Regions from separate parts of the Brevibacterium sp. UCMA 11752 genome, predicted to be linked through region 2. Evidence: predicted binding sites of a transcription regulator. Region 2 holds the regulator's gene; the other holds the start of a gene.
What was found. The regulator HrcA, encoded in region 2, represses chaperone genes, less so after heat shock. The targets are predictions, from matches to a motif close to TTNGCACTCGNNNNNNNCGAGTGCNAA.
Positions count from the first base shown of each region.

Region 1 (21,708 bases), 1.1 Mb from region 2:
AGCATGAGTGCGACACCCGGGGCCACATCGAGGCCACCAGTATTCTGTCCTGTCCCGGCGCGATAGAGGTACTGCACTGTCACGGCCATGACCGCGCTCATCACCAGACCTACGCCGATGGTTCGCGGCCAGCCCGTTGGGACGCCGACGACGCGTCGCACAACCGTGGCAGCCAGCCATGACTGCAGCAGGAGGAACAGCAGGGCGGCAATGCTCAGCAGCGCAAAGGCTCCGAAATCGAGGGCAGCCATATCCGCCTCTCCTTCCACGGGGTTGTCTGGGTGGGGCAGTCCGGGGGTTGAAGGTGGGTCATCACCAGCCTAGACGGTTCAGGGGAGTTCGACCGGTGTTCAGCGGCGACGTCGGCTGGGCAGACCGATCTGCTGCGACCAGATGATCGCCCACACGGCGCCCACGATGGCGAAGAGTCCCGGGAACAGGATCCCGAAGCGCAGTGAGGCGACCGTGATGACCAGCGAGATGAGGGTCGGTCCGGCCAGTTTGCCGCCGTTGGAGAAGATCGCCCAGATGCCTAAGAAGCGGGCGCGTCCGATCGCCGGCGACAGATCGGCACCGATGGTCATGTTCACACCCGCACCAAGACCGTTGCCGAAGGCCATGACTGCTGCGGCCGCGATCATGCCGGTCAGATCCGGACGCAGCACCATGACGATGAAGCCGGACCCGAAGATCGTCAGGCAGGTCACCAACGTCGTCGTCCGCCCGAGGTGGTCCTTGATATAGGCGCCGAGGAACATGAAGCCGAGTTCGAGGGCGGCGCCGAAGGCGATGAGCAGCGAGATCGACGATTCGTGCATCCCGATCTCGACTCCCCACAGCTGGATCACCACGGGCTGAGCCGACCGAGCCACCGTCAGTGCAGCGACCGAGATCCCCACGAGGACCACAGCCTTCCACCTCACGTCGAGGCGAGGGCGGGGAGGCTCTGCCGCCTCGGCGAGGGTGGGATTCGTCGGCGCACCGGCGCCGGAGCTTCCGCGGTCCGAGTAGCCGGGGATGTGGGCGATGGGCAGGGCCATGACGACGATGGCGGCGATGGCTGCAACGCCGGCGAAGACGAACACCGACCACAGTGGGAAGGCGAGCATGAGGCCGGCGCCGGCGATGGGGCCGATCAGGTTGCCCACCCGCTGAGTTCCGCCCAGCGCCGTCATCGCCTTGGCCAGATCCTTCGCCGGCATCACCTCGGCGACCACTGCCTGCCGGGCCAGGCTCCACACATCGGAGACCGGAGCGAAGAGCATGAGCGCCACGGTGTAGAGAACAAGCGAGGCAGGCGAGTCCCAGAGGAAGGCCGCGACGATCCCGCCGAGAACGACGACCGCGGTCATCGTGGCGACGAGCATCGCCCGGAAGTCGCCGAGGCGGTCGATGAGGATCCCGGCCGGCACAGTCGCGACAAGGGATACTGCTCCCATGATGCCGACGATGGCGGCGGCGAAGGAGGAGCTCGAGCCCAGATCGAGCGCGCCGAGGACCAGAACCGGAAGCATCGCGCCCACACCGACGGCGAAGAGAAGGGACGGTGCGAGGACCGGCCACAGGATGGGTTTGAGCACCTGACCAGTCTAGACGCCTGCGAATTCAGCCAGCGGGGCCGATTGCGGGCAGGCACACTTCGAAGCGTGCCCCCGCCTCGGTGTTGGTCACGCCTACGGTCCCCGCATGAGCCTCGACGATCCCGCGGACGATGGCCAGCCCCAGGCCGGCGTTGCCGGTGAGCGCCCCGCCGCCATCGACCGTCGGGTCGCCGGTGATCGTATCGTCGCCGGGGGTGCGTGCAGGTGAGCCCCGCCAGCCGGTGGTGAAGACCTCGGTGAGTGCCTCGGACGGGATGCCGCCCCCGTCATCGGTGACGGTGAGCACGGCCTGCCCCTGAGCATTCCTGCCCGTCTCGAGGACCACCTCGGTGTTCGCCGGTGTGTGCTGAAGCGCATTCATGAGCAGATTCTCGATCACCCGGGTCAGCTCGCGGGGGTCACCGGCGACGATGACGTCGCTGAGTCCGCGCGCGTGGACTGCGACGTCCTTCGACGCAGCCACGGGACGCAGCTCGGCCACCGCATCGGAGACGAGGTCGTAGAGACTGAGCTCGATGCTCTCGAGTTCGAGCGCCCCCGACTGGATCCGTGACAGAGCGAAGAGATCGTCGACCATGCGCGAGAGCCGGTCGATCTGGACGCGGATCTTCACGTAGTAGCGCTGCCGGTCCTCGACCATCCCATCCTCGAGGGCCTCCGACATCGCCTTCAGGCCGGCCATCGGCGTACGCAGATCGTGGGCGATCCAGGCGACGAGCTCGCGCCGCGAGCGGTCGAGCGCGGCAACTTCGTCCCGGGAGTCGGCGAGCCTACGGCTCGTCGCGACGAGTTCGGCACGCAGCAGCGCAGTCTCCGAAACATCCTTCGGATCGCCGAGGTCGCCGAGTCTGCGGCCGTCACCGACCTCGGCGGTCAGCGCCCGCAGGTCCTCGTGCTCACGGGTGATGCCGCGGGCGAGGAACCAGGTCACCGCGATCGTCGACAGCAGCGAGGCGAAGGCCACGGTGAGGAACACGTAGAGGTCGTGCTCGGACAGGTACATGGCCGCAGAGATCGCGATCATCCCGGTGAGCACGGATGCCAGGGTCGTGGCCACGATGATCGTCAGCCGCACTCTCAGTGATCGGCGCCTGCCCAGCCACAGTGCACTCACGCCGAGGACGCCGACGGCGGCTGAGCACAGGAAGGCGACGAGGAAGATCCGCAGCATCTCCGGCAGCGGCAGCATCATCATCGGACAATCCCGTCCGCAGCGTCCGGGACGTCGAAGCGGTAGCCGGCGCCCCACACCGTGGTCAGGAACTTCGCCTGAGAGGGCTCGTCCTCGATCTTCTCTCGCAGCCGTCTCACCGTCACGGTGATCGTCGACAGGTCCCCGACCTCCCATCCCCACACCGACCGCAGCAGCGTTTCACGGTCGAAGACCTGATGAGGATGTTTGAGGAAGAAGGCGAGCAGGTCGAACTCTCGAGCCGAGAGCTCTACTGGGAGCCCATGACGGGTGACCCGATGGGCCGAGACGTCGAGGTGGAACGGTCCCAGGTCGAAGGGGACCTCGGGTGTGGACTCGGTGACGGTGCGCCGGAGGATTGACTGGACCCGCAGAACCAGCTCCTTGGGGGAGAAGGGCTTCGTCAGGTAGTCGTCGGCACCGGCTTCGAGGCCGTCGATGCGATCTTCGGTCGCGGACAGCGCGGTGAGCATGAGCACCGGCACCGAGGTGAAGGCACGCAGCCGACGGCACACCTCGGTGCCATCGATGCCGGGGAGCTTGCGGTCGAGGATGACGAGATCGGGCACCGCCTCGGCGAGGGTCTCAAGGGCTTGGAAGCCGTCGGTGACCTCATCGACGAGGAAACCGGCGGCGCGCAGATAGTTGCGGGCCACCTCGGCGACCGTGGGATCGTCCTCGACGAGGAGGAGACGGCGATCGGCCAGATGAGGGTCCACAGAGGCATGGGTCATGGCTTCAGTCTAAGAAGCCGCACTCGGTTCGGATACCGTTTCGCGCCGACGCTCGGAGCTTAGACTGTTCCCAGCGGAAATCGGCCCCCATGCGAAGGTGACAGATATGAGCAGTGCAGTCGCGCACCGAGCCCGGTTCCGACTGACCCCGATGCGACCTCGAGACCCAGGTGAGGACTCTCGTGCGGCCAGTTCGCTCGAGCTCTTCTTCGACCTGGTGTTCGTCATCGCGGTGTCCATTGCCGCGAGCAATCTGCATGACACGGTCACTGCCGGCCACCTCGGCGCCGGTCTGGGCAAGTACCTCATGATCTTCTTCGCGATCTGGTGGGCGTGGATGAACTTCACGTGGTTCGCGACCTCATTCGACACCGATGACTGGCTCTACCGGGTGCTGACGATCGTGCAGATGGGCGGGGTGCTCATCCTGGCCGCGGGCATCGGACCGGTCTTCGAAGACGAGAACTTCCTCGTCCTCATCCTCGGCTACATCCTCATGCGCATGGTCATGATCGCGCAGTGGCTGCGCGCGGCACGGCATGCGGGCAAGGCGCGAGGGGCGACGCTGACCTACGCCTGCGGAATCGGCATCGCGCAGGTGCTGTGGGTGGCGTGGATGAGCATCGATGATCCGGCGATCTCACTGGCCGGGTTCCTCATTCTCGTCCTCGCCGAGGTGGCCATCCCCGTGATCGCGGAAGCGCGGGGGACGACGCCCTGGCATCCGGAGCACATCACCGAACGCTTCGGCTGCTTCACGATCATCGTCCTCGGCGAGTCCATGCTGGCCTCGGCGAACGCGGTGTTCGGAGCGTTCGAGGACAGTGATGACCTCGTCTCGCTGGTGTCTCTGGGCATCCTCAGCCTCCTCGTCACTGCGGCCATGTGGTGGATCTACTTCTGGCCGCCCCACCACCGGGCGATCGGCAGCCTCGGCGGTTCGCTCACCTACGGCTACGGCCATTACTTCATCTTCGCTGCCGCCGGAGCGTTCTCGGCCGGGGTGGGCATCGAAGTCGATTCGCAGCTGGGCAACAGCGCTCTTGACCCAGTGCTCGCGACCTTCACAGTGTCCGTGCCGATCGCGGTATTCGTCCTCGGCGTGTGGCTGCTGGCGATTCGGGCCAACGCCTCAGGGGTCGTCAACACGGTCATCCCGGTGTGCGCGGTCCTCGTGCTCCTCGATCCGATCATCCCGATTCCGACGTTCCTCACGACCTTCTTCATGATCGTCATCGTCATCACCCTCATCGTGGCAACGCCGAAGGGGAACGAATCGTCCACCGTCGCCGAGGCGAGAGCGTGAGTCCGGGGCCTGAGCTCAGTTCGGGAACCTGAGCTCAATTCGGGAGACCGATGAAGTGCCTCATGTCGTGAGCCTTCGCGGCATCGACACTGCGGGCGATCTCGTCGGCGTCGGTTGAGGGGCGACGCGCATGTCTGCGGCCTGCTTCGATCAGCCACACGCCGAGGTGGACGAGTGCACGAGCGATTCCGTGGATATCGTCGGCGGCGGCGCTCGAGGTCCGCTGCAGTTCGGTGACTGTCTCTGTGCCCGATTGAGACTGACCTTCAGCGGGATCGTCGAGGAAGATCTCGCGGGTGATGGTCGTCGTGCGTTCGACGATCCTGCTGGGGCCCCGATGGTGGGTCGGCGGCCGGATCGGGTTGAGCAAGGTGCTCATGATGGTGTTCCCTCTCCATCGATCAGGGGGAAGGCGTTGAACTGAATCTGCACGGGACGGGATCCGGGGTCGTTGCGGCCACGGAACTCAGTGACGATTGCGTCGATCGTCTTGTGGACCCGATCGTTGATCTCCCGCAGCTGGGCGGGCGTCGCATGCAGGTTGCTCGTGTCGACCGCCGCGGCATCGGCCCACACATCGGGCAGCAGATCGTCCGAGTTGAGGGCGTCGACGAAGTCCTCAAGTACACGGGTGCCGTTTCTGGTCCACTCGCGCAGAATGAAGCCTGCCGAGGCGCCAGCAGAAGGATCCTCTTTGGCAGTGTTTCGACTGACGTCGATGGCTCCCGGGGAGCGGTCCCACCACTTCGCTCGCCCTCCGGAGGTGCCCTCAACCTGATGGATGAAGTTGTGGCGGGCGAGCTGACGCAGGTGGTAGCTGGTCGAACCTGTCGACTCGCCGAGCCTGCTGGCCAGGCTCGTCGCCGTCTGCGGACCGAACTTCGACAGGGCGTCATAGATCTCGACGCGCAGCGGATGCGCGAGCCCCTTGAGTGCTTCGGGGCCGAGGGTTCGGATCGGTGTCGGAGAGTCTGGTTCTTCAGCCATAGTGCAAAGATACGCTTGCAAACAAAACTTTGCAAGGAAAAGTTTGCATTGAGTTCTCACTCGATGCACGGGCAGAAGTGGCACCCTGGTCATATGAGCCTTCGACATGTCATCCCGCCCTACCTGCTCGATGCGATCGCCGAACGCGGAGGCGAGAAGTTTCCCCGAGCAGCCCGAGCCGCGCGCAGCTGTCAGGTCTCCGACGACTCCTGTCGCAAGCTGCGCGCCGAGGGACTGCGCTACACCCCGGTGGCCACACCGGATGGGGGAGCACGGGACTCCGAGGGTGAGATGCACTCTCAGGTCATCGGTGCCAGTGCTGGGGTGAACCGACTCATCCACGACGCGCAGGGCACAGAGACTCTGCCGGGAGTCCTCGTCCGCAGCGAGGGCGAAGAATCGGTGTCCGACGAGGCAGTCAATGAGGCCTACGACGGGCTCGGGGCCTCCTATTCACTCTTCGCCGAGGCCTTTGACCGCAATTCGCTCGACGGCAAAGGGATGCCGCTCATCGCGAGCGTCCACTACGGCCAGGACTACGACAACGCCTTCTTCGACGGACGGCTGATGGTCTTCGGTGACGGCGACGACGAGGTCTTCACCGGCTTCACCGGGTCGCTGTCGATCATCGGCCACGAACTCAGCCACGGCGTCATCAGCCACACCGCCGACCTCGAGTACCTCGGGCAGCCCGGTGCACTCAACGAACACTGCGCCGACGTCTTCGGAGCCCTGACCGAACAGCACGATGCCGGGCAGAACGCCGAGGATGCCGCCTGGCTCATCGGTGCCGGCATCTTCACCCCCGAGGTCACCGGCAAGGCACTGCGTTCGATGCTCGCACCCGGCACCGCCTACGACGATGATGTCCTCGGTACGGATCCGCAGCCTGACCACATGGACCGCTTCGTCACCACAGAGTCGGACAACGGCGGGGTCCATCTCAACTCCGGCATCCCCAACCGCGCTTTTGCGCTCTCCGCCACCCGCCTCGGCGGCCCGGTGTGGGAGACCGTGGGGCAGGTGTGGTTCGCCGTGCTGACCGGATCTGATATCACCACCCGCACCGATTTCGCGGGCTTCGCGGCCCTGACCATCGCCGAGGCGGCCGACCAGTTCGGAGAGGGATCCGACGTTCACGACGCGCTCGTCCAAAGCTGGGACGCGGTGGGAGTCACCGGTGGCGGCGGCCGCGGAAACGTGGGGAGCAGCTGGTGAGCGAGGAGGCGCCTCGTCCGAGCGACTCGGCCGGTGCGAGCGATGGGAGCAGGGCTCGCAGCGACAGCTTCGGCCACCTCATCGTCGAGCGCAGCGGTGGGCTCGGCGGGTTCCTCCTCGTCTGGGACCTCGATATCGACTCGAGTGAGCATCGGGAGGAGATCGGTCCGAAAGTGGCAGAACTCCCGTGGCCGGGCGAGGCGAGCGCGCAGACTGCCGGCGGTTCAGGTGCCGGGGCTGACAGGTATGTCTATGTGATCGAGAGTCGCTTCGGCCTTGTGCGCTTCGGCGAAGCCGAGATGCCGGGGGAGTGGAAGAGCCTCGTCGAGCAGGTGCGCGAGATCGCCGCCCCCGAGCGGCGTAGACCCGGTGCGAATTGATGTTGCAAACTTAGTCCGACCGGACGTATATCGCAATACACTGGTTGTCATGACTCATGACGACTCCACCGCGGCCAAGAACGAACGGGATCTCGAAGACGGCATCCACACCGACCTGCGGTCGACGATGACCTACAGCTCCTACCTCAGCCTCGACCGCCTGCTGACGTCCCAGCACCCCGTCAGCGAACCGGTCCACCACGACGAGCTGCTGTTCATCATTCAGCACCAGACCACCGAGCTGTGGTTCAAGCTCGTCATCCACGAACTTCTCGACGCTCGCAACCTCATCGCCACTGACCAGCTCCAGTTGGCACTCAAACGCATCGCCCGAGTCAAGCACATCCAGAAGACCCTCACCGAGCAGTGGTCGGTGCTCGCAACCCTGACACCGAGTGAATACGTCGGCTTCCGCGATGAGCTGGGCCAGTCATCGGGCTTCCAGTCCTGGCAGTACCGGGCCGTGGAATTCCTGCTCGGGAATAAGAACGCCGGCATGCTGCAGGTCTTCGACAGTGAGCCCGAAGCCCGTGCGCAGCTAGAGAAGTACCTCAACGAGCCGAGCGTCTACGACGAGTTCCTGCGTGCCCTCGCCCGCCGAGGCCTTCCGGTTCCGCAGCGACTGCTCGATCGGGATGTGAGCGTGGCGCACACCTTCGACGAGGAGCTTCTCGACACTTTCCGAATCATCTATGAGAACCCGCAGGACTACTGGCTGGAGTACGAGAGCTGCGAAGAGCTCGTGGATCTGGAGGAGAACTTCCAGTTCTGGCGCTACCGGCACATGCGCACGGTGCTGCGGATCATCGGAATGAAACGAGGCACCGGCGGGTCGAGCGGTGTCGGCTTCCTGCAGAAGGCACTCGACCTGACGTTCTTCCCCGAGCTCTTCGACATCCGCACCGGCATCGAAAACGGCCCCGGCACCGCGAATGGTCCGGGGCTCTGAGTCCGATCGTCGATCTCGATCACACGCCCGGCAATCCCACTTCCCTGCTGCGGACCTTCGTCGGACTCCACTTGCGAGACCTGGGCGGGTGGATTCGGGTCGCCGCTCTGCTCGAGCTCCTCGCCACCGCCGAGGTGTCGAACTCCTCGGCCCGCAGCGCGGTCTCAAGACTCAAGGGCAAGGGTCTGTTCCTCCCCGAGGAGCGGGAGGCAGTGGCCGGGTATCGATTGGATCCCGCGGCCGTCACCGACCTGGAACGCGGCGATCGCCGGATCTTCTCCTACCGCGGACAGAAGGACGACGAACCCTGGTGCCTCGTGTCCTACTCTCTGCCCGAGGTGGACCGATCCAAACGAGTTCAGCTGCGCCGAGCGCTGACAGGGTTGGGCTTCGGGGCGGTCACTGACGGACTGTGGATTGCTCCGGGGCATCTGCGCGCCGAGGTCGAGGACGCTCTGGAGAACCTCGACGTCCGAGAGCGGGCGACGATCTTCATCACGCAGACACCGCTGACGGCCGAGCCCTTCGCCCGGGCCGCAGCGAAATGGTGGGACCTGGACACGCTCGCTGCCCGGCACACCGAATTTCTTCACCGGTACGAACACGCTGCACCGCACGCAGAGGGCTCAGAACCGCACGCAGCGGGTGCAGAACACGCCGGTTCAGTCACGCTGCCACGTCCCGAACCCGGTGAGGCATTCGTGCTGTGGCTGCGTTGCGTCGACGACTGGAAGACGATCCCCTACGTCGATCCGGGCCTTCCACTCAGCGCCCTGCCCGCGGACTGGCCCGGCGGGAGGAGCGTCAAGCTCTTCGCCGAGCTGCGCGCCACGTATGCAGAGCCTGCACGCGCCCACGTCCGGAAGGTCGCCGCCGGCAGGTGACCCGCACGGGTCGAATCAGCTTTCCGGCGTGGGCTCGGCACGGCGCACATCGGCGCGACCCGGCCGCAGCCGAATCAGCCCAGGAGCGTGTCGACCGTGAGCGGGAAGTAGGGCGATTCGGGATCGACGAGGTCGGCGTGATCGGCACCTTCGGCAATGGTCAGCCGAGCTGGGAACGTCCGTGAGAAACCGATGTCGACCGTCTGATCCCGGTCCCCGTGGAGGATGAGCAGATCCACCCGAGAGGGGATGGACAGCACTCGAGAGCGCGGATCCTCGCGCAGATACGGTGCCAGGTCCGTCTCCGGTCGCGCACCCATGTAGTCGAGCACCGCGCCCTCTCCCAGTCCGTCCTCAACTTCCCTGAACAGATCGGTGACTGGAGCCAGGGGCCGCAGCCGGAACTCGGGCCCGTCCTCGTTCAGGTGGCTCGCCCAGGCCAGCACCAGGCATCCACCGGCGGAGTGGCCCGTCACGACGAGATTCTTCCGTGCCTGTGCGTTCACATTCCAGTCCGACAGCGAGCCGCTCGCGAAGGCGATGGCGGCGGTGACGTCATCGAGGCAGTCGGGCTGCCCACCTGCGCGTCGGTACTCGATGAGCACGCACAGCACCCCCGCCTCGGCGAGGGCAACGGCCATGGGCCGGGCATGGGCAAGGTCCGTGCGCTGACGGAAGTAGCCGCCGTGGACGAGGATCACCGTCGCCGAGGCGGTGCCCGGGTCGCCGTAGACCTCAAGGAACTGATCGGACTCGGTTCCGTACTCATGCCGGTTGGCCGCCCGCTTCGAGCCGAGATCGGCACCGGCGTCGCCCAGGGCGGCAAAACGCTCGTCCTGTCTCATTCGGGTTTGCGCACGCGTGTCAGTTCGGGAAGCTTTGCATCGAGCTTGTCCCCCGAGGACTGTCCGCGCAAGCGCCGACCGACCCAGGGAGCGAAGTGCTCACGGGCCCATTTCGACTCCTCGCTGACTGCGGCGCGGATCGGCCGAGTCGGACGTGCTGGCATCGCGAACCCTGTCACGGGCAGCGAGTGTCCGCTCTCCAGCGTGGCCAGTGCCTGATCGGCGACGAGGTCGTGGCCTTCGGGTGAGAGGTGGATCCGATCATCGGCCCAATTCTCACCGGCGTAGAGCGGGCGCAGGCCCCAGACATCGATCATGTGGCAGCCGTGACGCTGCGCGATCGACCACAGATGGGTGTTGTAGATGCCCACGCGCGGACGTACGGCACGGATCAGAGGTGAGCTGATCTCCGTGTCGAAGCCGTTGCACATGAGCACCTCGATGCCGGCTTCGCGGAAGGCGACGACAGCGCGTTCGAACTGATCGGCCAGGTCATCGATGTCGGCCGTCGGGCGCAGGCAGTCGTTGCCCCCGCCGCAGAAGCTGACCAGGTCGGGTTTGAGGGCGAGTGCCTTGGGCACCTGCTCATCGATGATCCGATCGAGGAGACGCCCGCGGATGGCCAGGTTGGCGTAGGTGAGCTCGGGGCTGCCGATAGGGGAGTCGACGAGCTTGCCGGCCAGACGATCGGCCCATCCCAAGTAACGGTCCTCTTGGTTGGGGTCATGGTCCATCAGCCCTTCACTGAAGGAGTCGCCGATCGCGACATATGACGTGATGGTCTGGAGCATCGCAGGGTCCTTCTCTCATTGGTTCTCTGACTCCGAACTATACTGAATCGGCCTTGCCGGAATCAGGTCGAACTGCCTTGCCGGAAACAGAATGGACTGCAGCAGACCCCGGCGGCACCACGTCGTGACCGGTGCCGATCGCCTGGCGTAGACTCGAATCGAGACGGATCTCATCTGTGAAAGCCACTGCAAGAGGAGCACAATGTATCGTTCGATTCCGGTTCCCGAGATCACTGATTTCGCCATCACCAATGCTCGGATCGTGCCCATCGCAGACGCCGACGGCCGACGTGTCGAACCGATCGAATCCGGCACGATCCTGGTCTCGAACGGAACCATCACCTCGGTGGAATCCGGCGCCGGCTCCGCACAGAATCTGCCTGCCGGCACGGAGATCATCGACGCCGGTCGACGCTGGGTCCTGCCGGGATTCATCGAAGCCCACGGCCACCTCGGCGTCCATGAGGATGGTGAAGGCTGGTCAGGTGACGATACGAACGAGATGACGAATCCCAATGGTGCCGGCGTGCGTGCCCTCGACGGCATCGACCCGAGTGACCTCGGATTCAAGGACGCGCTGCGCGGGGGAGTCACCTCGGCGCTCATCAAGCCAGGATCCGGCAATCCGATCGGCGGGCGCACCGCCTTCGTCAAGACCTGGGGTCGGATCGTCGACGAGATGCTCGTGACGCAGGACCTGTCCGTGAAGTCCGCACTGGGAGAGAACCCGAAGCGGGTCTACGGTGAGAAGAACGTCACCCCGTCCACGCGCATGGGAACTGCGAAGATCTTCCGCGATGCCTTCGTCGATGCGCAGAACTACCTGGCGAAGCGGGCCCACGCCGAAGCCGAAGGCACACCCTTCGAACGTGACCTTGAAAAAGAGACCCTGGCAGATGTCCTCGAGCGAAAACTCGTCTTCGACCAGCACTGCCACCGCGCCGATGACATCGCCACGGCCATCCGACTGTCCGAGGAATTCGGCTATCGACTGGTCATCAATCACGGCACAGAGGGCCACAAGATCGCTGATTACATCGCCGACAAGGGCATCGACGTCATCCTCGGGCCCCTCATGACCAGCCGGTCGAAGGTCGAGCTGCGCGATCGCACCTTGGCCACCGCGGGCGCCTTGGCCAAGGCCGGGGTGCGCATCGCCCTGACCACCGACCATCCCGTCATCCCCATCAACTTCCTCATCCATGAGGCCTCCCTGGCTGTCAAGGAGGGTCTCGACCCGGTCATCGCACTCGAGGCGCTGACCATCAACCCGGCCGCGATCTTCGGACTCGATGACCGTCTGGGCTCACTGGCACCGGGACGCGACGCCGACCTCGTCATCTGGTCCGGTGACCCACTGGACCTGAACTCCCGCGCCGATCAGGTGTTCGTCTCCGGCCGCAAGGTCTTCGAGTTCGACGCCGCAGCAGGTTCTGCCGATGTGGCGGATCCATTCGGCCCGACTCTCATCAGTGAGCCGTGACGGACGACAGCACAGAAGAGGCCCCCACCGCTGAGGTACCGGTCGACGCCCAGTCGTCGTCCGGTCCTGAGCACGGTACGAACCAGGCCGAAGCCGGATCCTCTGCGCTGCAGGAACTGCTCGAACTCTCTCGTCAGCAGCGCCTGCAGGAGCTGCGCGAAGCACCGACAGGAGCGCTGAAGTCCGAGGACGTCGATCCTGCTGGCCCGAAGACACCGAGAGCGACGACAGCCAGATCGAAGCCGAAGGCCGACCACAGAGGCGCCTCCCAGCGGGTCGCCCAGCGCGTGGCCAGACGCACCGTGGGCAGGCTCGTCTCCGGTGCCTCGGTCAACACTCAGCCGGTGCCGATCGTCACCGCTCTCAAAGGCAGCCCATACAAGGCTCCGGTACAGGCCAGCGAGCCGGGAGAAGACGAGGCCAGGATGGTCCTCGACCTCGCGGCCGACATCGCCGCGATCATGATGCGTGCCGGCGCGGGCACCTCCGACATCGAGGTCTCCGTCATCGCGGCCTGTGCGGCCTTCGGGCTCACGACTGCCCAGGTGGACCTGACCTCGAACACCCTCACCGTGCACTATTCGACCTCTGATGGCCGTCTCATGACCGTCATGCGCGTCAACCGGGGCGAATCCATCCACTTTGCGAAGCTCGGCTCCGTGCACAAGCTCGTCACCGACCTCGTTGCCGGAAACCTGGGATTCAATGATGCCCGGAGCCGACTCGACGCCATCAGGTTCCAGCGACGTCCCTATCAGGAATGGTTCGTCACCGGTGCCTGGGGACTGATGGTCGGCAGCCTCGTCGTGCTGCTCGGCGGCGGAGCCGTTGCAGCAGTCCTCGGAATCGTCATGGCGATCTTCATCCGGGAGAGCGGCAAGTTCATCGGCCGCACCAGTCTGCCCAATTTCTTCATCACCACGCTGCAGGCTGCGATCGCGACCCTGGTGGCGATGGTGGCCGGGAACTTCGGCATCATCGAATCACCGCAGTACCTTGTCGCTGCCGGAATCGTACTGCTTTTGCCGACGCAGTCCTTGTATTCGTCTGTCCAAGATGCCCTGACGAACTTTCCGCTCACCGCGGCCGGGCGAATGGTGGGAGTGGTCCTGACTCTGGCCGGCATCGTTTCGGGCTTGGCACTGGGAGTGGTGACCGGCGAAGCGATCGGCCTCGACCCGATCGAGGTTCTCGTGCCCAAGACCGGTGTACACGTCCTCACCGCGATTGCCTCGATGATCGCAGCGGCAGTCGTCTCAATGGCGGCTGTCGTCGCCATGCAGTCGACGAGGCGGTTCATCCTGCCGGCCGCGTTCGTCGGTCTTGCCTCCTACATCACGATCACGGTGCTGACGGTCCTCGAGATCGACAACGTTCTGGCCAGTCTGCTGGCAGCGACCGTGACCGGTTTCCTGGCTCGACCGCTGTCCCTGCGCTTTGGCGCACCTGCCATCGTGCTCATGATTCCTGCGATCTACACCCTGCTGCAGGGACTGTCGATCTTCACCGCCGTCTATCAGATCGTCGCCGAATCCGAGACGACTTCCTTCGCTGTGGGACTGTCCTCGCTGTTCACCGCAATTCTTGCCAATGCGGCACTGGCCGTCGGCGCTGTGCTCGGCAGCTACCTGGCTCGGCCGCTGAAGAACCTCAAGGCAGACGCTGTGGAGAAGACCGCCGAATCTGCACGCTCGAATGAATCGACGATCACTCTGGACACGGTCGAACCCCGCGACTGAGTGCCGGCACGCCCACTGGCTGCCCGGTCAGTTTTGGCCCGCTCAGCATCGGCCCGTTCAATGTTGGCCCGCCCAGTCCTGGCCCGGTCAGTCCTAGCCCGCCCAGTCCTGGGCTGGGAGGGTCCAGTCGATGGGCGGTATGCCCTTTTGTCCCAGCAGTTCGTTCGTCCGTGAGAACGGTCGGGATCCGAGGAAGCCTCTGCTGGCCGACAGCGGCGACGGATGCGCGGACTCGATGATCGCGACCTCGGAGCGACCCGACTGCAGCAGCGGGGCAAGATTCCTCGCGTCACGGCCCCAGAGAATCGCCACGAGCGGCTGATCTCGGTCGACGAGTGCGGCAATCGCGGCTTCGGTGATGGCCTCCCAGCCGCGTCTGCGGTGGGATGCCGGCTCGCCTGGCGCGACGGTGAGAACCCTGTTGAGCAGCATGACTCCCTGTCGTGACCACGCCTGCAGATCACCATGGGCGGCAGGTTCGATGCCCAGGTCGGAGTTGAGTTCCTTGTAGATGTTCGTCAGCGACCGGGGGAGCGGACGCACCTCGGGATCGACGGCGAAGGACAGGCCGATCGCATGTCCGGGGGTCGGATAGGGATCCTGACCGACGATGAGCACCTTCACCTCGGCGAGGGGCTCGGCTAAGGCACGGAACACCTTGTCTCCGCTGGGCAGATAGCTCCTCCCGGCGGCGATCTCCTCCCGCAGGAAATCGCCCATGGCATGGATGCGATCGGCCTGGCCAGACAGCGCCGTGGCCCAATCGGGGGACATGATCTTCGTCAGTTCGGCTGTGGACGTCATGGCCGCGATTCTACCGACGGGGTGAGGCTCGGTGCCGATGTGCACACAACGCAGATCAGGTGTGCATCATCGCCTACCCTCCCGCCATTCTTTTCGGACCCGGGCAGACGATATGCTCGAGAACAAGAGTTCATCGCAGAACTGAGTAGGTGAAAGGATCACTATGTCGCAATTTCCCGAGGCCACGAACTGGAAGATGTTCATCGGCGGAGAATGGGTCGAGGCTGCCGACGGTGACAGGAAAGACGTCATCACCCCCATCGATCGCAACGTTGTGATCGCCACTGTGGCCAATGGCAAGGAAGCGGACGCCGATCGCGCCGTCAAAGCCGCTCGGAAGGCATTTCCCGAATGGGCTGCGCTTCCGTTCAAGGAACGTCAGAAGATGCTCATCCGCTGCGCCGATGCACTTGAAGCCGGTTCCGAGGAACTGGCCCAGCTGACCGCGATCGACACCGGCAACGCCATCCGGACGCAGGCCCGTCCGGAGACGATCATCCTGGCCGACCTGTTCCGCTACATGGGCGGAGTCGCCGGTGAGGTCAAGGGCAACACCCTGCCGGCCGGCGACGGACAGCTGCAGTACACGAAGCGGGTGCCGCTCGGCGTCGTCGCGGGAATCCTGCCGTGGAACTCACCGCTGATGATCGCAGCCTTCAAGACCCCGGCCGCACTTGCCGCGGGCAACACGATCGTCCTCAAATGCGCCGAGGATGCACCGCTGACGATTCTGAAGATGGCTGAACTGCTTGCCGACATCCTGCCGGCCGGCGTCCTCAACGTCGTCACCGGCAAGGGCTCGATCATCGGTGAAGCGCTCAACGTCCACCCCGACGTCGACAAGGTCTCGTTCACCGGTTCGACGAACGTCGGCCGCCACGTCGCTGAACTGGCAGGCGGACGCCTCGCTCACTCCTCGATGGAACTCGGCGGCAAGAGCCCCAACATCGTCTTCCCCGATTCGAACGACGACGACACTCTCCAGCAGGTGCTGCTGTCGACCCGCTTCGCACGCCAGGGTCAGTCCTGCACGATGGGTTCGCGCCTGTTCCTGCACGAGGACATCTACGATGACTTCCTGGGCAAGCTCGTCGACGCAGTGTCGAAGATGAAGGTCGGTGACCCTCGAAACGAGGACTCCGACATCGGCTGCATCATCAACGAGAAGCAGTACAACCAGGTGTCTGACTACATCGAGATGGGCAAGTCGATGGACGGCGTTGAGATCGCCTACGACGGTTCGGACTCACTCGAGGTCGGCGAACCCGGTTTCTATCACGCGCCCGTCATCTTCTCCAAGGCCAAGAACGAATGGCAGACCAGCCAGGAAGAGATCTTCGGCCCCGTCCTCTCCGTCATTCCCTGGAAGGACGTCGACGAGGTCATCGATATGGCCAATGACAGCGAATTCGGTCTCGCAGCGTTTGTGTTCACGAAGAACGTCGATGCCGCGCTGACTATGGCCAATCGGATCGAATCCGGCTGGGTCCAGGTCAACCAGGGCGGCGGCCAGCTGGCCGGCCAGTCCTACGGCGGAATGAAGACGTCCGGTTTCGGTCGTGAGGCATCGCTGGAGGGCATGCTCGAAGGCTTCACCCAGATCAAGCAGGTCAACATCCGCATCCGCTGATCAGCTCTCGCTCGACAGGTCGTCGGACCACCGGCCGGCACTCTCGACCCACTCTGCTGTGGGTGACTCACCCGAAACGGTCAGTCACCTGCAGCAGGGTGGGTTGTCTGGTTGGTGGCCATTGAGAGGTGTTGGCGGGGATGCGAAGGCGCGCTGGCGGGGATGGGAAGGCACGCTGGCGGACTCACGACGGCGCGCCGGGAATTTCAGTCCTGCCGTCCGGGCGATAATATAGAGGCAACGATTCATCTCGAAGGAGCACAACGTCTATGCCGCAGAACCAAGGCGCACCCGAACTGAGTGAGCTCGAGGTGTCCGTTTTGGAGTTCGAGCGGCGGTGGTGGAAGTACGGTGGAGCCAAAGATCATGCGATCCGCGAACGGTTCGACATGTCTGCCACAAGCTACTTCCAGATCCTCAATTCCCTGCTCGATAATCCAGCCGCTCTTGCCAGTGACCCTATGCTGGTCAAACGCCTGCGTCGCATCCGCACCACGCGGCAGAGCGAACGAGCACAAGCCCGCGTCTCGAGGTAGACATGACTGACGAATTCGACGAGATCGAAACCGGACGACGCAGCGGAGCCCATCGACAGGAGTCCGCGGCGCAGTCGAATGTCGGTGCCATCGCACTGGTCATCATCCTCGCCCTTGTTGCCGTTCTGCTGGTGGTCGCGGCCATCAACATCATCACCTCGTCGATGAAGGACCCCGAGGCCGACGTCGCCGATTCCGGGTCCGACAAGACCTCCTCGGCGAGTCCATCGCCAAGCGAGAGCGAAGTCAGCGTCGCTGACTCCTCACTCAAGGTTGACGTCCTCAACGGTTCCGGAGTCTCTGGAACCGCGAAGAAGTTCTCCGAGGCGGTGGAGGAGAAGGGCTGGAGCCTTGGCCAGGTCGGCAACTATTCGACAGGGCTGACCGACTCCACGGTCTACTACTCTGATGAGGCGAACGCCTCGCAGGCGAAGATGGTCGCCGAGGCGCTCGGCATCGAGGCCGTCGAGTCGTCGACGGACTTCGACACCGACATCACTGTCGTCATCTGTTCGGATATCGCCGAACGCGGACCCGAACCCAGCGAAGGCGGTTCGGGCGAAGCCGAGGGCTGAAGTTCCGCATGAATCTCAGCGGAAATGAACTCGTCTGCCAGGAGAAATGAACTCTCCGAACGGTGCCATATAACGAATTGGTAACAGTGTTGAGCGGTCGGAGGACCTGTCCGACGCTGGGGTAGAGTTGCATCAGCTAGGCAAGCACTGCCCTTGTGTTCTATTCGTGCTTCACCGAGATCATTCTCCAGAGGTCAATGAGAGAAATCGCGGGGTCGGTTGAGTTTTACTAGCCTCCGTTGTCCGCTGCGTGGCCAGACCGGTTGCAAAACGGGTGATGGAATGTCAATGACACTGCACTGTATGGAGAAGTAATGGCACAAGGTACCGTCAAGTGGTTCAACGCCGAAAAGGGCTATGGATTCATCACCCTGGAAGGCAACAACCAGGACGTGTTCGTTCACTGGAGTGCAATCCAGATGGATGGCTACCGCGCTCTCGAAGAGGGCCAGCAGGTTGAGTTCGAAGTTGGAGAAGGACAAAAGGGTCCTCAGGCGGAATCCGTCACCCTCCTCTGAGACTCACGTACGTAAAGTCTTTTGATCCGCCTCGGCGGGATGGCGGCTCAGGCCCGAATCCTTTCCAGCGGGGAAAGCGCCAAGCAGGCAACTGCTTGGCGCTTTTCAGTTCTATGGGGGCAGACTCCATGCAGCAGCTCTCCGGTGCATCCACCTCGGGAGACTGCGCCCCACAACCACCTGGCGCACACTCCTCACGTGCCCGCTCTGTGGGACTCGTTGGAGTTTCGCGCTGGGCCGAACCCCGGAAACACGTGGGAAGCAGCCATTTCGGCCGGTGTGACCCTGCGCCGATATTTGCACTCGCATGGGGAGAGTGCTAAATCTAGTACTGGTGAAAACCTAGGGTTTCTCATCAATCGTTTCGAGAGCGTGGTCCATGTGTGGAATGGAACATGCGGACACACTCTCTGCCGTCGCGGGCGCTGACGATTGCTCTGGATTCCCAATCCACTCCATCAGGGAGGATCTAAGCCACTATGGCAAAGATGATTGCATTCGACGAAGAAGCTCGTCGGGGACTCGAAGCAGGTCTCAACCAGCTTGCGGACGCGGTCAAGGTAACCCTTGGACCCCGTGGCCGCAATGTCGTGCTCGAAAAGCAGTGGGGCGCACCCACCATCACAAACGATGGTGTCTCCATTGCCAAGGAGATCGAACTCGAGGATCCCTACGAGAAGATCGGCGCTGAGCTCGTCAAGGAAGTCGCCAAGAAGACTGACGACGTTGCTGGCGACGGCACCACCACCGCTACCGTTCTGGCTCAGGCTCTCGTTCGCGAGGGACTGCGCAACGTGGCAGCCGGTGCTGATCCGCTCAGCCTCAAGCGTGGCATCGAGAAGGCTGTTGAAGCCGTGACCGCTGTCCTGCTCGAGAACGCCATCGACATCGAGACCAAGGAACAGATCGCCGCTACTGCCGGTATCTCCGCTGGAGATCCTGCTATCGGTGAACTGATCGCCGAGGCCATCGACAAGGTCGGCAAGGAAGGCGTCGTCACCGTCGAGGAGTCCAACACATTCGGACTCGAGCTCGAACTGACCGAGGGTATGCGCTTCGACAAGGGCTACATCTCCGGTTATTTCGTCACCGACACCGATCGCCAGGAAGCTGTCCTTGAGGATCCCTACATCCTCATCGTCAACTCCAAGATCTCGAACGTGAAGGATCTGCTGCCCGTCCTCGAGAAGGTCCAGCAGTCCAACAAGCCGCTGTTCATCATCGCTGAAGACGTCGAGGGCGAAGCTCTCGCGGTTCTCGTGCTGAACAAGATCCGTGGCACCTTCAAGTCCGTGGCCGTCAAGGCTCCTGGCTTCGGAGACCGCCGCAAGGCTCAGCTGGCCGACATCGCCATCCTCACCGGTGGTCAGGTCGTGTCCGAGGAAGTCGGGCTCAAGCTCGACAACGTGACCACCGAACTGCTGGGCACCGCCCGCAAGGTTGTCATCACCAAGGACGAGACCACCATCGTCGAGGGTGCCGGAGACGCCGAGGAGATCGCAGGCCGGGTCGCACAGATCCGTGCCGAGATCGAGAACTCGGATTCCGACTACGACCGTGAGAAGCTGCAGGAACGTCTGGCCAAGCTGGCCGGCGGTGTTGCAGTCATCAAGGCCGGAGCCGCGACCGAGGTCGAGCTCAAGGAAACCAAGCACCGCATCGAAGATGCAGTGCGCAACGCCAAGGCTGCTGTGGAAGAGGGAATCGTCGCCGGTGGCGGCGTCTCGCTCATCCAGGCGGGCAAGACTGCCTTCGCCAACCTCGCACTCGAGGGTGACGAAGCAACCGGTGCCAACATCGTCAAGGTTGCCATCGAAGCTCCGCTCAAGCAGATCGCCACCAACGCCGGCCTCGAAGCCGGTGTGGTTGCCGATAAGGTCGCCAACCTCGAACCCGGATTCGGCCTCAACGCCGCAACCGGTGAGTACGAGGACCTGCTGGCCGCCGGCATCAACGACCCGGTCAAGGTGACCCGCTCTGCTCTGCAGAACGCCGCCTCGATCGCCGGTCTGTTCCTGACCACCGAGTCGGTTGTCGCCGACAAGCCTGAGAAGGCTGCACCAGGTGCTGACGCAGCTGCTGCCGGTATGGACGGAATGGGTGGCATGGGCTTCTGATAAGCCCCTTTCGCTCGAAGAGCCGTGCCGGTGCCCGTTTGGGTGCCGGCACGGCTCTTCTCGGTTCGAAAGCCGCGCAGTAGCCTGGACGGTATGAACTTCACAGGCACAGATTCCTGCGGAAACAGCCCGAAGAACATGTTCGTAGCCAGGTTCGAGGAGAATCTGATCAACGGTGACAGAGAAGCCCTCGCCGAGGTGGTCGATGAGGACTGCATCCTCCAGATTGTGGGCAGCGGGAGAGTGGAGACCAGCACCGGGCGCGCGGAAGTCATCGACGCACTGCTCCGCATTGCTGACTCGAAGCCTGCGGCCGGTCATCTCGAAGCTGCCATCACTCACGGCAAGGCAGCTGCGGCCTGGGGCCAGTGGGACTATTCGAGCGACGGCGAGGACATCCGATACTTCTCACATACGCTCTGGTTCCGAAACAACAAGGCCACAGAGTTCGCTCAGATCCGTGTCTTCCACGCCTGAGCGCTCTGAGCCGGGCGCGGGCAGGTTCAGGGACGCCTCCTCAGCGCGTCGCTGCCCGTCACGAGTCGGTCAGTCCCAGGGGTTCCTGCGTCGATGACGACGCTCTCGGCGGCGCCTGCGCATTTCATCGCTGGGAGACATCCCTCCCGGAGCGAATGGAGGAGCCAAAGGGTGCGGAGGCTGCAATCCGTTGCCGAATGTGTCTTCGTAATCCTCGTCCTCATCGACGTTCTTATGTTCCTCAAGCTCACGCTTGGCCTCGGCGTCGCCCAACTGCGCTCGGGCCCGCTTGGTCAGTTCGCGCTTCCTGTCGCGGATGAGGCTCTGCTTGTTGGAGATCTGTGAGATCGCACCGAAGAGCATCGGAAGAATGACGAATATCGGCCAGAAGAATATGAACCTGCCCGTGGCGAATGAGGTGGCGGCCCAGATGGCGAGTGTGACTCCGACAGGACCGGCGAACATACCCAGGAGCGCATTCCGCACGCGGTCCTTGTAGTACTTCTGCGCGGCCGCATCGATCTGCTCGGGAGTGATCGGGATGCGGTCAGTATTCAGGCGGGCCAGAGCTTGGGCACGGGCGGAATCGTCGAGTTCTCCCGGTGCGACCTCGCCCGCCTCGGCGATGATGAGATCCTGCACGAGGTCGGGGACCTCTCCCAGAGTCTTCAGACGGTTGGCGGCCTCGCTGCGTTCGTCGAATTCCTCGGCGTCGATCTGACCCAGCGCAAACGCCTCGGACAGCACATCGGTCACGACTGCGCGATCGGCATCCGAAGCGCGCACCTGCCCATGAGCGCGGGGATCCACGCTGAATCGTGACCACAGTGGCGAACTGTTCATGACACTTACTGTAACCCCGCCCAGATAGAGAGCCTGAACTATGATGGTGCAAATGGAACCCGTCATCGTGCTCATTGTGTTCGCGGTGTTCCTAGGGGC
Region 1 is NZ_JACBOS010000003.1:1,527,111-1,548,818, forward strand. It holds gene HU144_RS06770 (ABC1 kinase family protein) at 1-251, opposite strand, end outside; gene HU144_RS06775 (MFS transporter) at 351-1,580, opposite strand; gene HU144_RS06780 (sensor histidine kinase) at 1,606-2,796, opposite strand; gene HU144_RS06785 (response regulator transcription factor) at 2,793-3,527, opposite strand; gene HU144_RS06790 (low temperature requirement protein A) at 3,634-4,833, shown strand; gene HU144_RS06795 (hypothetical protein) at 4,868-5,212, opposite strand; gene HU144_RS06800 (winged helix-turn-helix domain-containing protein) at 5,209-5,820, opposite strand; gene HU144_RS06805 (M4 family metallopeptidase) at 5,914-7,038, shown strand; gene HU144_RS06810 (hypothetical protein) at 7,035-7,418, shown strand; gene HU144_RS06815 (tryptophan 2,3-dioxygenase) at 7,468-8,367, shown strand; gene HU144_RS06820 (PaaX family transcriptional regulator) at 8,415-9,251, shown strand; gene HU144_RS06825 (alpha/beta hydrolase) at 9,326-10,096, opposite strand; gene HU144_RS06830 (SGNH/GDSL hydrolase family protein) at 10,093-10,887, opposite strand; gene HU144_RS06835 (amidohydrolase) at 11,090-12,370, shown strand; gene HU144_RS06840 (threonine/serine ThrE exporter family protein) at 12,367-14,109, shown strand; gene HU144_RS06845 (uracil-DNA glycosylase) at 14,203-14,913, opposite strand; gene HU144_RS06850 (aldehyde dehydrogenase family protein) at 15,077-16,543, shown strand; gene HU144_RS06855 (DUF3263 domain-containing protein) at 16,813-17,079, shown strand; gene HU144_RS06860 (LytR C-terminal domain-containing protein) at 17,082-17,654, shown strand; gene HU144_RS06865 (cold-shock protein) at 17,969-18,172, shown strand; gene groL (chaperonin GroEL) at 18,652-20,289, shown strand; gene HU144_RS06875 (nuclear transport factor 2 family protein) at 20,383-20,766, shown strand; gene HU144_RS06880 (DUF1707 SHOCT-like domain-containing protein) at 20,836-21,609, opposite strand; gene HU144_RS06885 (sulfite exporter TauE/SafE family protein) at 21,662-21,708, shown strand, end outside.
Region 1: the regulator HrcA is predicted to act here: its motif matches at 18,469-18,495, upstream of groL (chaperonin GroEL).

Region 2 (9,690 bases):
CCGATGTCCTCACCTGGAACAATCGCAGCGGTGTCTGTGAGTCCCAGCTCAGTGCAGAAATAGTCGTAGACGGGGGAGCCGGTGGCGACGTTGAAGTCTCCTGTGACCACGGACGGACCGGTCACCTCGGCGAGATGGCCGGCCATGATCTTCCCTGATTCCAGACGAGCTTCCTCAGACTTGTGATCGAGGTGAGTGTTGAGCAGGCGCAGCGACTGCCCGTCGATACGATCCCGAAAGTCGACGACTGTCAGCGTCCGGGCGTGGGAGACGCCCCAGGATTCGGACGCGACCGTCTCCGGCTGTTCGGACAGCCAGCTGATATCGACGGTATCGACGTCGAATCGCGATGAGTCGTAGATGACCGCGGTGAACTCACCCGAATTGCCGCCCGAATGCCCCTCACCCAACCAGATGTACTCATCGGGAAGCAGGCTGATGAGTGTCTCGAGCTGATCGAGCTCACCCTCCTGCGTGCCGATGATATGAGGGTGAGCCTGGGTGATGAGCTCGGCGGCGATGGGCAGGCGCTTGGCCACGGGATGGCCGTCCATCGCGGGATATCTGAGGTTGAAGCTCATGATCGAGAAATCGCTCATGGCTCAATCTTCGCCGATCGCCGCCGAAAGTGCAGGATCGGCACAGGGATTCTCAGCGAGTTCGAGCCGGTGAGAAGAAGTTCTGCCCGCATGCGCCGGGGTGAGGAGGATTCCAGTCTGGTGCGCAACCCATGGAACAATGGAAGTTCTGGTCTGTCGAAGGAAGGGCGTTCATGTCACCTCAGGTGAAGCCGCAAGCACTCGAACGGATTTCGCCGTCCGCTACATCACCCGAGTTGATCCGCAATTTCTGCATCATTGCTCATATCGACCATGGAAAATCGACCCTGGCCGACAGGATGCTCCAGGTCACAGGGGCGGTTCAGCCGCGCGATATGCGAGCTCAGTACCTCGACCGGATGGACATCGAACGCGAACGCGGAATCACGATCAAGTCCCAGGCCGTGCGCATGGCCTGGGAGAACGAGGGCACTCCCTTCGCTCTGAACATGATCGACACTCCGGGTCACGTCGACTTCAGCTATGAGGTCTCCAGATCCCTGGCCGCCTGTGAAGGTGCGCTCCTTCTCGTCGACGCGGCACAGGGCATCGAAGCCCAGACTCTGGCCAACCTCTACATGGCCATGGAGAACGATCTCGCGATCATTCCCGTCCTCAACAAGATCGACCTCCCCGCCGCGCAGCCCGAGAAGTACGCGGAAGAGCTGGCCAACCTCATCGGCTGCGAACCCGAAGACTGCCTGCTGGTGTCGGGCAAAACCGGCGAAGGCGTCGACGCGGTCCTCGATCGGATCATCTCGGACATTCCTGCCCCTGTCGGCGACGCCGATGCGCCGGCGCGAGCCATGATCTTCGACTCCGTCTACGACACGTACCGAGGCGTCGTGACCTACGTGCGCCTCATCGACGGTTCGCTGCATCCGCGCGAGAAGCTGACGATGATGTCGACAGGCAGCACCCACGAACTCCTCGAGATCGGCGTTTCCTCACCGGAGCCGAAGGCCACGAAGGGCCTGGGCGTCGGCGAGGTCGGATATCTCATCACCGGCGTCAAAGACGTGCGTCTGTCCAAGGTCGGCGACACGGTCACACTGAACTCTGCACCGGCCACGAAGGCGCTCGAGGGCTACAAGGAACCTAAGCCCATGGTGTACTCCGGGCTGTTCCCGATCGATGGATCGGACTACCCGGTCCTGCGTGATGCCCTTGACAAGCTCAAACTCAACGATGCCTCGCTGGCCTACGAGCCAGAGACCTCGACTGCGCTGGGCTTCGGCTTCCGCTGCGGGTTCCTCGGACTTCTCCACCTCGAAGTCCTGCGCGATCGCCTCGAACGCGAATACGACCTCGATCTCATCTCCACCGCACCCAGCGTGATCTACGACGTCACGATGGAAGACGGATCGGAGATGGAGGTCACGAACCCGAGCGAGTATCCGACGGGCAAGATCAAAGAGGTCCGCGAACCCATGGTCCGGGCCACCATCCTCACCCCGAGCGACTACATCGGCGCGGTGATGGAACTGTGCCAGACGCGTCGCGGCAGTCTTCAGGGGATGGACTATCTGTCCTCGGACCGGGTCGAGATCCGTTACCGACTGCCCCTGGCCGAGATCGTCTTCGACTTCTTCGACCAGCTGAAGTCGAAGACCAAGGGCTACGCGACCCTCGACTACTCCGATGACGGCGAAGACGCAGCGGACCTGGTCAAGGTCGACATCCTGCTCCACGGCGATCAGGTCGACGCCTTCTCCGCGATCGTCCACCGCGACAACTCCTACTCCTACGGTGTGCTCATGGCCGGCAAGCTGCGCAAGCTGATCCCGCGCCAGCAGTTCGAAGTGCCGATCCAGGCTGCCATCGGTTCGCGCATCATCGCTCGTGAGACCATCCGCGCCATCCGCAAGGATGTGCTGAGCAAGTGCTACGGCGGCGACATCAGCCGTAAGCGCAAGCTGCTGGAGAAGCAGAAGGAAGGCAAGAAGCGGATGAAGGTCGTCGGCAATGTCGAGGTCCCTCAGGAGGCCTTCATCGCCGCCCTGTCCTCGGACGATCCGGAGCCCAAGAAGGAACCCAAGAAGTAAGTGCCTGCACAACCGACTGGTGAGACTCCACCGCTTGACGGTTCGCTGCCGGCCTCGGCCGGGGTCGGCGCGGCCTCTCGCGGGCTGAGCCTGTACGTTCACGTCCCTTACTGTCGGGTCCGCTGCGGCTACTGCGACTTCAACACCTACACCGCAGAGGATCTGGGGCCCGGCGCCTCCCGCGACGACTACCGCAGCAATCTTGCCCGCGAGCTTGATCTGTCGACTCGTGTCCTCGCCGCGGCGGGGGCCGCCGACCGTGCGGTGACGACGATCTTCTTCGGTGGGGGCACCCCGACGATGTTGGCCGCCGAGGTGCTGGCCGGGGTGATGGATGATATCCGCGACCGCTTCCGGTTGGCACCGGATGTCGAGGTCACGACCGAAGCGAACCCCGACACATTGGACCCGAGCTACATTGCGACCCTGGCTGCCGCAGGGTTCACGAGGATCTCCTTGGGCATGCAGTCGGCTGTGCCCCATGTGCTCGCGACCCTGGACCGCACACACGACCCGGCGAAGATCCCAGATGTGGCGAAATGGATCAAAGAGGCCGGCCTGGAGCTGAGCCTCGACCTCATCTACGGCACACCGGGGGAGTCCATCGACGATTGGCGCAGGTCACTTCAGGTGGCCCTGAGCAACGACGTCGATCACATCTCCGCCTATTCGCTCATCGTCGAACCCGGCACGAAGATGGGGGCCATGGTTCGCCGCGGCGAACTGTCTATGCCCGACGAAGATGACCTGGCCGACAAATACGAGATCGCCGACGCCGCCATGGAGGCGGCTGGTCTGCACTGGTACGAGGTCAGCAACTGGTCGACGTCTGCGGAGACCCGCTGCGACCACAACATGGCCTACTGGCGCAATGCTGATTGGTGGGGCTACGGTCCCGGAGCCCATTCGCACATCGGCGGCGTGCGGTTCTGGAACGCCAAACACCCCCGTGCCTGGTCCGACCGGTTGCTCGCAGGTGAATCACCTGCCATCGGACGTGAGGTGCTGGAAGCATCGACCCAGGAGATCGAACGGATCATGCTCGCGGCTCGCATCGATTCGGAGCTGCCTCTGGACTCACTGGGGACAGGCAGTGACAGGGCGATCAGGGGATTCGTCAAGCAGGGACTTCTCGATGGTGACGCCGTGGAGGAAGGCCGCTTCGAACCTACGCTGCAGGGCCGGCTGATGGCTGACTACATGGTTCGCATCCTCACGGACTACGTCTGAACCTGATTGCATCTGATCTCTGAACCTGACTGCATCTGAACCGAGTGCAGAGAAGCCGCTGTCATCGAACGCGATGACAGCGGCTTCTCTGCTGAGAGCTGCTCAGTTCATGTGACTTGTGTGATGACCTGAGGTGCTCAGATCACTTCACGAAGTCGAAGACGAGCGGGAACTTGTAGCCCTGTCCCTTGCTCCCGGCCACAGCGGCGATGATGTAGAGCACCGTGTAGACGAGCGGGACGAGGAATGCCAGGAAATAGACGAAGAACCCGAGACCGAAGGTGATGATAGCGAGGACGAAGGCGATGACCATGAACACCATGACGGCCGCGAACGTGGCGATGCAGTTCGTGATCATGGCATTGAGGCCCTGACGGGAATGTTCGCGCACGTATGGCGATTCGTCCTTCTTCACGAGGAACATGATGAGAGGGAGGAACCATACGAAGATCGATCCGATGTGCGTCCACAGCACAGTGGTCCTCTCGTTCTCGCTGGCCTGCCAGAACATCTCGGAGCCGGGACCGTAGGCATTCTCTGGAATCATCCGCGAGTCGAACAGAGCCGGATTTCCGACCGGTTGTGCCGGTCCGTAGCTGTGTGCCTGCTGGCCATAGGACTGCTGAGCATACTGCTGCTGGCCCTGGCCGTACTGCTGCTGTTGCCCGTACTGCTGCTGACCATCATAGTCCTGCTGTGATCCGTAGCCGGGCTGCTGCTGCGAGCCATAACCCGGCTGCTGGGAACCGTAGCTCGGCTGCTGTGAACCAAAGCCCGGCTGGGCTGGCTGGCTCTGCTGGGAACCGTAGTTCTGCTGAGTGGGGTTCGGCTGCTGGGAACCGTAGCTTTGGTTCTGCTGGCTGTAGGGCTGCTGGGGGCCAGAGGCCTGAGAATAGTTCGGCGGCATTGGACGCGACTGGTCAGGGCCGTTGTTCGGCTGCTGGGGGTTATACGACATGCGGGTCCTTTCAGAGCTTCTGGACAATCACACTATCGGAAATGCCCTGGCGCCGAATTGGGGAAAGCCCGAATCCTGTACCAGATCGATCACAATCGACCACCGCCACAGTCGACCAAAGCCCCAGCCGATCGCGGCCACAGCCGGTCGAGGTATCAGCCGACGGTGACGAAGTCGATGAGCTCTTCGACTCGGCCAGAGAGCGTGGGCTCGACATCGGCTATGGTACTGACCTTGCCCAGGATGCGCACCCAGCCCCGTGCCACATCCCTGTGGTCGGCGTGCGGCCAACCAATACGTCTGAGGATTCCCGTCTTCCAATCCTCACCACGGGGGACCACCGGCCATTCCCTGATGCCGACGACATGAGGTTTAACCGCCTGCCAGATGTCGACATAGGGATGACCGATGATGTGGACGACGTCGCGGTAGCGGGGATCGGCACGCACCGCCTCGGCGATCTTGGATTCCTTGGTGCCGGACACGAGGTGGTCGGCGAGGACTCCGACGCGGTGATCCTTGTCAGGACCGAACGCCGCGAGCTTGTCGGCGACATCGTCGAGTCCACCCAGCGGTTCGACGACGACTCCCTCGATGCGCAGATCGTCGCCCCAGATCTTCTCGACGAGCTCGGCATCGTGTTTGCCTTCGACCCAGATGCGGGAACCGCGAGCCACCCGGGCACGAGCATTGCCGACCGCACGTGAGCCCGAAGCCGTGCGACCGGGAGCCGACTTCTTCTTGGCTGGCAGTTTGATGTCGACGGGTTTGCCCTCAAGCAGGAAGCCGGGACCCAGGGGGAATGCGCGGACCTTGCCTGCACGGTCCTCAAGATTGACGACGATTCCGGCGGTGGTCTTCTCAGCGCCGACGACGGCGCCGACGTATCCGCTCATCGCGTCTTCGAGGACCATTCCGAGACCCAGCTCAACAGGTGTGGACTTCTTGGGCCGGTGCGAGGAAGGTGAGGAACCAGCCAGCACATCGGGCCCGTAGCGATCAAAGGTATTCACGGTCAACCACCCTAATCAAGGACGTGATGCGATGGGTGCAGACCCGCTGGGGCAGGCCCGAAAGTGAATTCGGAATGCAAGAGGCGTAGAATTGGCACTCACAGCAGATGAGTGCCAAATGCGGTGCCGAGCGAAGGAAGGGGACGAATGAACGACAGCAGGCGAGCACAGGTTCTGCGAGCAATCGTCGAAGACTTCGTCGCCACCAATGAACCCGTCGGGTCGAAGGCCATCGTTCAGCGCCACACGCTCGGTGTCTCTCCGGCCACGATCCGCAATGACATGGCCCACCTGGAGCAGGAGGGCTACATTGCGCAGCCTCATACCTCCGCCGGTCGAATTCCGACGGATCTCGGATATCGGATGTTCGTTGATCGCATCGACGACTTCAAACCGCTCACACACGCTGAGCGGCGTGCGATCTTCCAGCTCATCGATGGCAACGGTGACCTCGACGACATGCTCGACCGCACGGTGCGGGTCCTCTCGGGTCTGACCCACCAAGTGGCGCTGATCCAGTACCCGACCGTCTCACGTGCCACGATCAAGCACATCGAGGTAGTGGGCCTGGGCACCAACCGCATCCTCGTCGTCCTCATCACCGATGCAGGGCAGGTCGAGCAGAAGATCGTGATCACGCCGGGCGTCGTTGACGATGAGTCGCTGCGCGGAATCCGCGATGAGGTCAACGCCGAATTCTCCGGCCAGAAGCTGTCGCGAGTCGTGAGCACGGCCACACCTCGTGCTTCGGTTCAGAACGATGACGGCACCCAGGCAGAACCTGTCGTGGGAGCCGGCGCTGTCGGAACGGACGTAGCCGCAGCACTGGCACAGGTCCGCTCCGCCGTCACTGATCTCGTCATTGCCACGCGTGAAGAGCGCATCATCATGGCAGGCACAGCAAACCTGGCTCGCTCCGGCAGGGAGTTCGGTGAGAAGATGGCACCGATCCTCGAAGCTTTCGAAGAGCAGGTCGTACTGCTCAAGCTGCTGACGTCGATGGCTGAGGACCGAGAGGAGATCAGCGTTCGGATCGGTCGTGAGAATACTCACGAGTCGTTCAGCTCGACATCCCTCGTGGCCGCCGAATATGGTCATGACGCGGGGTCCACCGCGCGATTGGCAGTGCTCGGGCCGACCCGGATGGACTATCCTACGACGATCACAGCTGTCCGGGCCGTGGCGAAATACGTCTCCTCTGTCCTCGACCAGGGTTAGATGCACCGACACCAGAGCACACAACACAGCGCGAACAAGCAGAACAGCGCGACCAAGCACCACACTGCGAACAGGCACGATAACGCGAACAACGCACACCACCAGGGAGAGAGAAGTTTCTGTGGCCGATCACTATGAAACACTCGGAGTGTCCAAAGACGCTTCGGCGGCTGAAATCAAATCGTCGTACCGAAAGCTGGCCCGGAAGTATCACCCCGATGTGAACCCCGGACACGAGGACGAATTCAAAGCCATTTCCCTCGCCTACGATGTCCTCTCCGATTCGGAGAAGCGCCGGAACTACGACATGGGCGGCGGCGAGAACGGACAGGGCTTCCCAGCCGGAGGCGGCTTCGGCGGCTTCGGCGACATCTTTGAGACCTTCTTCGGCGGGGGAGCCGGCTCGGCCGGCGGTCCGATGCCGCGCACACAGCGCGGCAAGGACGCACTCGTCGGAGTCAACATCGATCTCGAGACCGCCGCGTTCGGCGGCAACATCGACCTCGATGTCACCACTGCCGTCGTCTGCGACACATGTTCAGGTGCCGGAACCCAGCAGGGCACATCCGTTGAGACGTGCTCCCTGTGCCACGGTGCCGGCAGCGTTCAGCGCATGACCCGAACGCTCCTGGGCCAGATGGTGACGAACCAGACGTGCAACTCCTGCCACGGCTTCGGCACCGTCATCCCCAACCCCTGCCTCAACTGCCAGGGTGACGGTCGCGTTCGCAAGCAGCGGACCATGAAGATCCGCATCCCCGCCGGAGTCTCCGACGGAACCCGCATCCAGCTCTCATCGCAGGGCGAAGTGGGACCCGGCGGCGGTCCTGCCGGTGACCTCTTCGTCGAGGTCATGGTCGCCCGCCACGAAGTCTTCCAGCGCGACGGTGACAACCTGCGCGCCTCCGTCTCCGTGCCGATGACCGCAGCCGCTCTGGGCGCTTCGATCCCCTTCGACACCTTCGACGGCTCGCAGGAACTCTCGATCGAAGCCGGCATCCAATCGGGCACTGTCATCAAGCTTCCAGGACTCGGCGCCACCCGGCTGCGTTCGGAGACCCGAGGCGATCTGCTCGTCACGGTCGACGTGTTGACGCCGGACAAGCTTGACGATGAGCAGAGGGAACTGCTGTCACAGCTGGCGACTCTGCGCGAGGAAGAGACCCCACGCGCTCAGATCACCACCCAGAACCGCGGCATGTTCTCCCGCATGCGCGAGAAGTTCGCCGGTCGGTGAGTCTTCCCGTCTTCTACTCGACCCAGGTCGCCGAGGCGGCCCCCGGTCAGGTGCTCACCTTCGGTGAGGACGTGGCCGGGCATGCGGTCCGAGTCCGCAGACTCGGGCCCGGGGACGAGCTCGAAGTCGTCGACGGATCCGGCACCCGCGTACGCGGAACGGTCTCGGCCGCCTCGGCGAACGAACTCGGACTGCACGTCGCCTCGGTGACTCACACCGACGAGGACCAGCCACGGTTGGTCCTCGTGCAGGCTCTGGCCAAGGGCGACCGCGATCTGCAGGCGATCGAATCCGCCACAGAGATCGGAGTCGACGAGGTGGTCCCCTGGGCCGCCGAGCGCTCGATCGCCGACTGGCCCGCGAAGAAGCGCGACAAGCTCGCAGCCAAGTGGGACAACGTTCTGCGGGCGGCATCCCTGCAGGCCAGACGCTCCCGCTTCCCTCTGCGCCACGAACTTGCCCGCGGCACCGGCCTGGCATCGATTCTGACCGAGACCGACACCGTCTACGTCCTCCACGAAGCCGCCGAGCAGAAACTGTCGCAGGCTCTGAGAGATTCCGGACCAGCGAATACCTCAGCCGTCGAAGAAGCCTCGGGCGCAGACTCTGGACGCATCGTCCTCGTCGTCGGTCCTGAAGGCGGGATCAGCGACGCTGAGCTCGATGCACTCGCAGCCATCGGTGCGAAAGCTGTTCTCCTGGGACCCACGGTCCTGCGGTCGTCGTCGGCCGGAGCGGCCGGACTCGTCATGGCTCAGAATTCATTGGGCCGTTGGTGACGAAGGCGACTACGATGGAAGCACACAATTGCAGTACTCCCACAAGTACAAATAGTCACGAAGGATCATTCTGGACACCTCCACTCAGCCCACGAACTCTGTGAACAACACACCTGCCGAAGAAGCTGCATCGGACACAGTGCGTCTCGTGATTCCCGACTCCATCGATCTGGTCGAGTTCTTCGGGCCGGGGGAGTCGAACCTGCGGAAGCTCGAGCGAGTATTCCCCGACCTTGACCTGCACGTGCGCGCCAACCAGGTTCAGGCCAGCGGTGAACCGACGCGCGTGGCAGCTTTCGTCTCCGTGATCGGGGAGCTCAAAAAGCTGCACGGTTCCGGCCACCGCATCAACGAGGAGACGATCGACCGGGTGGCGTCGTTCTCCTCGGAGGGCAAGGCCGCCTCGGCGGTGATGGGAACGAACATCCTGTCTACCCGCGGAAAGTCCATCCGTCCCAAGACGATGGGCCAGCACGACTACGTCAATGCGATCCGCAACCACACGATCACCTTCGGCATCGGCCCAGCAGGTACGGGCAAGACATACCTGGCGATGGCCATGGCCATCAACGCCCTGCAGCACAAAGAAGTCTCACGCATCATCCTCACCC
Region 2 is NZ_JACBOS010000003.1:2,648,983-2,658,672, forward strand. It holds gene HU144_RS11735 (endonuclease/exonuclease/phosphatase family protein) at 1-599, opposite strand, end outside; gene lepA (translation elongation factor 4) at 773-2,644, shown strand; gene hemW (radical SAM family heme chaperone HemW) at 2,645-3,874, shown strand; gene HU144_RS11750 (DUF4870 domain-containing protein) at 4,017-4,832, opposite strand; gene HU144_RS11755 (DUF3097 domain-containing protein) at 4,988-5,851, opposite strand; gene hrcA (heat-inducible transcriptional repressor HrcA) at 5,993-7,063, shown strand; gene dnaJ (molecular chaperone DnaJ) at 7,185-8,300, shown strand; gene HU144_RS11770 (16S rRNA (uracil(1498)-N(3))-methyltransferase) at 8,297-9,079, shown strand; gene HU144_RS11775 (PhoH family protein) at 9,228-9,690, shown strand, end outside.